DNA from 3 places in the Shewanella sp. ENK2 genome. Region 2 is predicted to be linked to each of the others. Evidence: predicted binding sites of a transcription regulator. Region 2 holds the regulator's gene; each other region holds the start of a gene.
What was found. The regulator sigma-54, encoded in region 2, starts transcription at its own class of promoters, with help from an activator protein. The targets are predictions, from matches to a motif close to GTTGGCACGNNNNTNGNNT.

Region 1 (2,276 bases), 620 kb from region 2:
AAGGATTGAGCAGCTTTAGCATAGATATCTGGGCGATAAACTTTCGCAGCAACATCTTTGTACCAATCATCAGGTTTATCTTCAGAGATCTGCCCCCAGCGACGCATTTGCGTTAAATACCAAATCGCATCTGAGTAATATGGGTAAGTTGCGTTATAACGGAAGAACACATTGAAGTCTGGAACCGCTCGCTTATCGCCTTTTTCATATTCAAATGTGCCGGTCATACTATTAGCAATGACATCGTAATCAGCACCAACATAATTAGATTGCGATAAGATTTTTACAGCTGCTGGACGATTGGCATTGTTATTATCATCTAACCACTTAGCCGCCTTAATCAGGGCGCGAGTTAAACGAATCGTCGTGTTAGGATATTTTTCAGCAAATTCAGCCGTGATCCCAAAAACCTTCTCTGGGTTGTCTTTCCAAATTTCATAGTCGGTAACAACCGGCACTCCAATGCCTTTAAATACGGCTTGCTGATTCCATGGTTCACCCACGCAGTATCCATAAATAGTGCCAGCTTCAAGCGTTGATGGCATTTGTGGCGGAGGGGTTACAGAAAGAAATGCTTGCGCATCTAATTGACCCGAAGTGTCACCTTTATGAGGCGCATAGTATCCTGGGTGAATACCACCAGCAGCTAACCAATAACGTAGTTCGTAGTTATGGGTTGATACAGGAAATACCATGCCCATTTTGAACGGTTTACCAGCTTCAGTGTATTCCTCGACAACAGGTTTCAGCGCATCAGCTTTAATTGGATGAACAGGTTTGCCATCGCTATTTTTAGCGATGTTAGGTTTCATTTTTTTCCAAATATCATTGGATACCGTAATGGCATTACCGTTTAAATCCATCGAAAAAGGCGTAATAATATGCGCTTTAGTACCATAACCAATAGTGGCAGCTATTGGCTGCCCTGCCAGCATATGTGCGCCATCTAAGCGACCATCAATAACACCGTCTAATAACACCTTCCAGTTAGCTTGGGCTTCAATCGTGACGTATAGGCCTTCTTCTTCAAAGTAACCATTCTCATAAGCGATAGCGATAGGCGCCATATCAGTTAATTTAATAAAACCAAAAGTCAGTTCTTCCTTTTCTGGAAACCCGACCTCAGCCATGGCTGGCAATACGGCAGAAAAAGACATCACCAGTAATGTCTGTTTAAGTGCTTTTTTCCAATTCATCTTTAAATCCTTGTTAAGTGTTAAATAGGTAAAACAAAAAAGGCGCTAACTACCCCCTAAGGAATAATTAAGCGCCTTTGCTTAAATTAATTTACGACTAAAAAATGATTAATTTTCACGTTTAAGACCAAAAACAATCAAAAACGGATAAATAAAATACAATTATAATCAGCCAATATGTGACCATTACTATTCAGCTAACGTGCCAACTTACTAAGATACTGTTTTAAATACAAATTTTAAAACACCCCTCCAACATACCTATAAAGGGTAGTGCTAATTTAGTGCAAAATAAATAAAATCGCACCTAAATGGGTATAAAATACGAGTCGTTATATGGATTGAACAACAATGGAGCAATGCAAGCCTTAATATTGGATTAGGCTGATAAATCGACGTCCCTTAAGCCTTGCTAATCGAGTAAGAAAAGAAATTAAAGAAAGGCTTATGAGTTAAATGCTAAGTGAAGATAGTGAGAGAGTGAGAAAACTAAAACCCTGATACAGACGCGTAATAGATGGCACTATCTTCTGTTTATACATATAAGATTAAGATGAACTCAGGCTCAATATGACCAATGTGTTAGCAAAAAAACCACTGCTTAGCAGTGGCTTTAATATAATTTACAACAAACAGAGTTAACGCATGGTATTAACCTAGAACAGCCAACAATACACCAGCAGCAACAGCGCTACCCAGTACACCAGCAACGTTTGGTCCCATAGCATGCATCAATAAGAAGTTTTGTTGGTTTGACTCTAAACCTACCTTATTTACAACACGTGCGGCCATAGGTACAGCAGATACACCAGCTGCACCAATCAATGGGTTAATCTTACCACCTGAGACTTTAGACATCAGTTTAGCCATCAACACACCAGCAGCTGTACCGATACTAAATGCGACAGCTCCTAAGACTAAAATACCTAAGGTTTCGATACGTAGAAACTCTTCAGCCTGCAATTTAGAGCCTACAGCTAAACCAAGGAAAATAGTGACAATGTTAATTAATTCGTTTTGAGCAGTGCTTGATAATCTATCTACCACGCCACATTCACGCATTAAGTTACCTAGACAGAA
Region 2 (2,276 bases):
AAACCCGCAAAACCTTATCGAGTGAGCAACGAATCGAAGAATTAGAGCACTTATTAGAAGAGTTCAATATTACCCATATTCGTGACAGCCAAGGTATGGCTCTATCAGGTGGTGAACGTCGACGTGTAGAAATAGCACGCGCTTTAGCCGCCAATCCTAAGTTTATTTTATTAGATGAACCATTTGCGGGTGTTGATCCTATCTCTGTGATAGATATTAAGAAAATTATTCAACAACTAAAAAATCGTGGTCTTGGAGTATTGATTACTGACCATAATGTCCGTGAAACACTTGATGTATGTGAGCGTGCGTATATTGTCAGCCACGGAGATTTAATTGCTGAAGGTACACCTGCTGAGATCTTAGACAATCAGCAAGTCAGGTCAGTATACTTAGGTGAGCAATTCAAGCTATAGTTAGCATTCTTTAGTGTACAAGTATGGCATTTTCGCGGCCAACCAGTCCCACTTTTTAGCGTTATACACTAGACTCAAAACTTAACGCTAATTTTTGGCAAAGTAGAACCCAAGTTCGGTTAAAGTCTAGCTAACACTTACAAAGGTGCTAGACCCATAACATTGTAGTCGCGATGATGAAATTCAATTAGGGATAAGCGGTAAATGAAAGCCTCACTCCAACTTAAAATGGGTCAACACCTGACAATGACCCCGCAGTTGCAACAAGCCATTCGCTTATTGCAACTTTCCTCTTTGGAGCTACAGCAAGAAATTCAGCAAGCACTTGACTCAAATCCTCTTCTTGAGCTTGAGGATGAGTTTGCCAAAGCAAAAGAACCAGTCAAAGACAATACTCAGCAAACTGACACCGATTTTAGCGATAACAGCCAAGTCAGCGTAGAAAAAGACACCTCATCAGTCGATACAACAGAGTCACTTACGAAAGAGTCCATGCCTGAAGACTTACCAATGGATACCACTTGGGATGAAGTCTACACCGCCTCTCCTAACTCAGGTTCTGGCGCTGTAAGCCGTGATGACGATATGCCATTTCAAGGTGAAACGACTGAAGGTTTATACGAACATTTAGAATGGCAAAAAAACTTAACCCCATTTTCTGAAAATGACCTCGCCATTGCGACAGCCATCATCGACGCAATTGATGATAGAGGTTACTTAACTCAATCAACAGAAGATATTCTCGATGCACTCGGTCTTGAGGATATTGAACTTGATGAGGTTGAAGCCGTATTAAAGCGTGTACAACATTTTGATCCAGTGGGTGTCGCTGCAAGAAATTTAAGCGAATGTTTGATGATTCAATTGGGACAATACCCAAGCGAAATCCCTTGCATAGAAAATGTAAAATTACTGATATCTGAACACCTAGATTTAATAGCAGGTCGTGATTTCAGATTACTAATGCGTAAAACCAAGCTTAAAGAAGATGATTTACGCGAAGCGATTCAATTTATCCAAACACTGAACCCTCGCCCAGGGTTACAAATTACTCCAATCAAAGATGAGTACGTCATCCCAGATGTCACAGTGTTTAAAAAGAATGGCCGTTGGGTCGTAGAATTAAACCCAGATAATATGCCTAAAATAGGCGTAAATCAGCAATATGCCGCCATGGCAAAAGGCTCAGCCAATCAAGCTGACAGCCAATTCATTCGCGGTCACTTACAAGAAGCCAAATGGTTTATTAAAAGTATTGAAAGCCGCAATGAAACCCTGTTAAAAGTGGCAAATTGTATTGTTCAATTCCAGCAAGGTTTCTTTGAGTTCGGCGAAGAAGCCATGAAGCCTATGGTTTTAAATGATATTGCCGAAGCGGTAGAGATGCATGAATCGACCATCTCACGGGTTACAACTCAAAAATATATGCACACCCCTCGCGGCCTTTTTGAACTAAAATACTTCTTCTCTAGCCACGTAAGTACCGATGATGGCGGAGAGTGTTCATCTACAGCAATCAGAGCCTTTATCAAAAAGCTGGTCGCTGCAGAAAACCAGAAAAAGCCACTTAGCGATAGTAAAATGGCGACGCTACTGGCTGAACAAGGGATCAATGTTGCTCGGCGTACGATCGCCAAATATCGTGAAGCAATGCTCATCCCTCCCTCAAACCAACGCAAAAGCTTATAAGCCTTTGTTATTGGAGGATGATCTATGCAAATTAACCTGACTGGACACCATATCGAAATTACTCAATCTTTACGTGAGTATGTGCAAACTAAATTTTCAAAGCTTGAACGTCACTTCGAACAGATCAATAATGTTCACGTTGTGCTCAATGTACAAAAGTTACAACAGATT
Region 3 (2,276 bases), 770 kb from region 2:
CTGAAATTAGAGACGATCCTAAGTTGAAAGACATTAAAGTGGTACTTCATACATCCCTTAGTGGTGTATTTAACCAAGCAATGGTTGAGAAAGTGGGTGCCAATGACTTTATCGCCAAGTTTAATCCAGATGAATTAGCATCTGCTGTAAATAAACACCTAATTTTATAAGCAATATTGATAAGTCTGACTATGATTAAATAGATAGTCAGACAGTTATTGTGAGCAATACGTTGTGCTTGTCGATAGTCGTGATAAGTTAATAAAAGTAACCTGTTCACTCTGAAGTGACGCTAGTGTCATTTCTTATAATAGGATGTAAATGTGACGAATAAATCACTCGCTGAAGCAGAATATAATCAGTTTAAGCTCTTTTTAGAACAGCACAGCGGCATTGTATTAGGTGACAACAAGCAATATTTAGTAAGAAGCCGATTAGCTCCTTTGATGGGTAAATATGATTTGCCGTCATTATCAGAAGTAGTTAAAAGGTCGATGAAGCCAACGGAAAGGCATTTAAGGGCGGAAGTCATTGATGCAATGACAACGAATGAGACCTTGTGGTTTAGGGACAAATATCCGTTCGAGTTGCTCAATAATGCGTTATTACCTGAATACAGTCGCTTAGGAAGACCGTTAAAAATTTGGTCTGCTGCTTGTTCTTCAGGGCAAGAGCCTTATTCACTCGCGATGACGATTTTGGAATACCAGCAACGTAAACCAGGCGCATTACCTGGAAATGCAACCATTCAAGCGACAGATTTATCTCCGTCAATGCTTGAGCGTTGTAAAAATGCTGAATACGATAGTTTAGCCCTAGCTAGAGGGTTATCACCTGAGCGTAAGCGCCAATTTTTTGATCCTTTGCCTTCTGGTAACATGAAAGTGAAAGATAATGTGAAGCGTTTGGTAAACTTTAGGGCACACAATCTTCTTGAAAGTTATAGCCTTTTAGGAAAGTTTGATATTATTTTTTGCCGTAATGTTCTGATTTATTTTGCCCCAGAGGCAAAAGCAAAAATATTGCGGCAATTTGCTGCCGCTTTAAACCCTAACGGTATTTTGTTTTTAGGGGCGTCAGAGTCTATCTCGGGTTTAACGGACGAGTTCAATATGGTTAGGTGCAACCCTGGTATATATTACCAGAAGAAGAGTTAGCTATAATTTGTTGTAATAGTTGAATATTTTTATTTATTAATGCCAGCGTTCGTTGGCATTTTCATTTTTATCATTTCATTTCTAATAATCTAATTTTTTTGGCATAAGCTTTGCTTTAATTCTGTCAGTTAGCTGGTGGAGGCAATTTTATGGCGATTAATTTTGAAAATGGTTTAGGTATACATCAATACTCTTTGGGCATACGTGCACAACGGGCTGAAGTGCTATCCAGCAACATCGCCAATGCTAATACGCCAGGTTATAAAGCTCGAGATGTCGACTTTGCTGCAGCAATGAACAGCGCACGCGCTAAGCAAAGTGGATTACAGATGAGTCAAACAACTGACAAACATTTCGACTTGAAAGCGTTAAGCCAGGAAAATGTAAAGTTTAGAGTGCCTAATCAACCAGATACAGGTGATGGCAACACCGTTGATTCTCAACAAGAACAAGCGGCCTTTATGCAGAACTCCTTGGAATATCAAATGTCACTGGGTTTTCTTGAAAGCAAGTTCTCAGGCATGCGTAAAGCTATTAGAGGTGATTAATCATGAGTCTATTTAATATTTTTAATGTGTCGGGTTCTGGTATGTCAGCACAATCAGTGCGACTTAATACTACCGCCAGTAACATTGCCAATGCTGATTCAGTTTCCAGTAGTGTTGATCAAACTTATAAGGCTCGTCATCCGATTTTTGAAGCTGAAATGGCCAAAGCAAGCCATGAGCAAAATAGTTCTCACAGTGTCAGTGTTAAGGGCATTGTTGAAAGTGATAAACCGTTATTAAAGGAGTTTTCTCCTGATCATCCTATGGCTGATGGTGACGGCTTTATTTACAAACCGAATGTCAATGTGATGGAAGAGATGGCGGATATGATTTCAGCATCTCGTTCTTATCAAATGAATGTCCAAGTGGCTGATGCGGCAAAATCAATGCTGCAACAAACACTTCGTATGGGTAAGTAATATGAATTTTGTGGGGGTAAAAGATGAGCCTCATTAATCCTTACAGCAGTCAGTCTTTACCACAGACTCAATCTGCTAGTAGTACTGGTATTGCATCCAATACACAAGAAACAGCCAGTACAGGGAATGCATTTTTAGACAGTGTGGCCTTA

Region 1: ACGEDC_RS02865 (CmpA/NrtA family ABC transporter substrate-binding protein) is a predicted target of sigma-54. The motif match lies at 1,388-1,406, and genes of this name have one in related genera.
Region 3: flgB (flagellar basal body rod protein FlgB) is a predicted target of sigma-54. The motif match lies at 1,255-1,273, and genes of this name have one in related genera.

The regions. Positions count from the first base shown of each region.
Region 1 is NZ_CP171406.1:617,265-619,540, forward strand. It holds gene ACGEDC_RS02865 (CmpA/NrtA family ABC transporter substrate-binding protein) at 1-1,196, opposite strand, end outside; gene ACGEDC_RS02870 (sodium ion-translocating decarboxylase subunit beta) at 1,848-2,276, opposite strand, start outside.
Region 2 is NZ_CP171406.1:1,239,879-1,242,154, forward strand. It holds gene lptB (LPS export ABC transporter ATP-binding protein) at 1-416, shown strand, start outside; gene ACGEDC_RS05585 (RNA polymerase factor sigma-54) at 621-2,105, shown strand; gene hpf (ribosome hibernation promoting factor) at 2,130-2,276, shown strand, end outside.
Region 3 is NZ_CP171406.1:465,738-468,013, reverse strand. It holds gene ACGEDC_RS02230 (chemotaxis protein CheV) at 1-170, shown strand, start outside; gene ACGEDC_RS02225 (CheR family methyltransferase) at 324-1,157, shown strand; gene flgB (flagellar basal body rod protein FlgB) at 1,307-1,705, shown strand; gene flgC (flagellar basal body rod protein FlgC) at 1,708-2,124, shown strand; gene flgD (flagellar hook assembly protein FlgD) at 2,148-2,276, shown strand, end outside.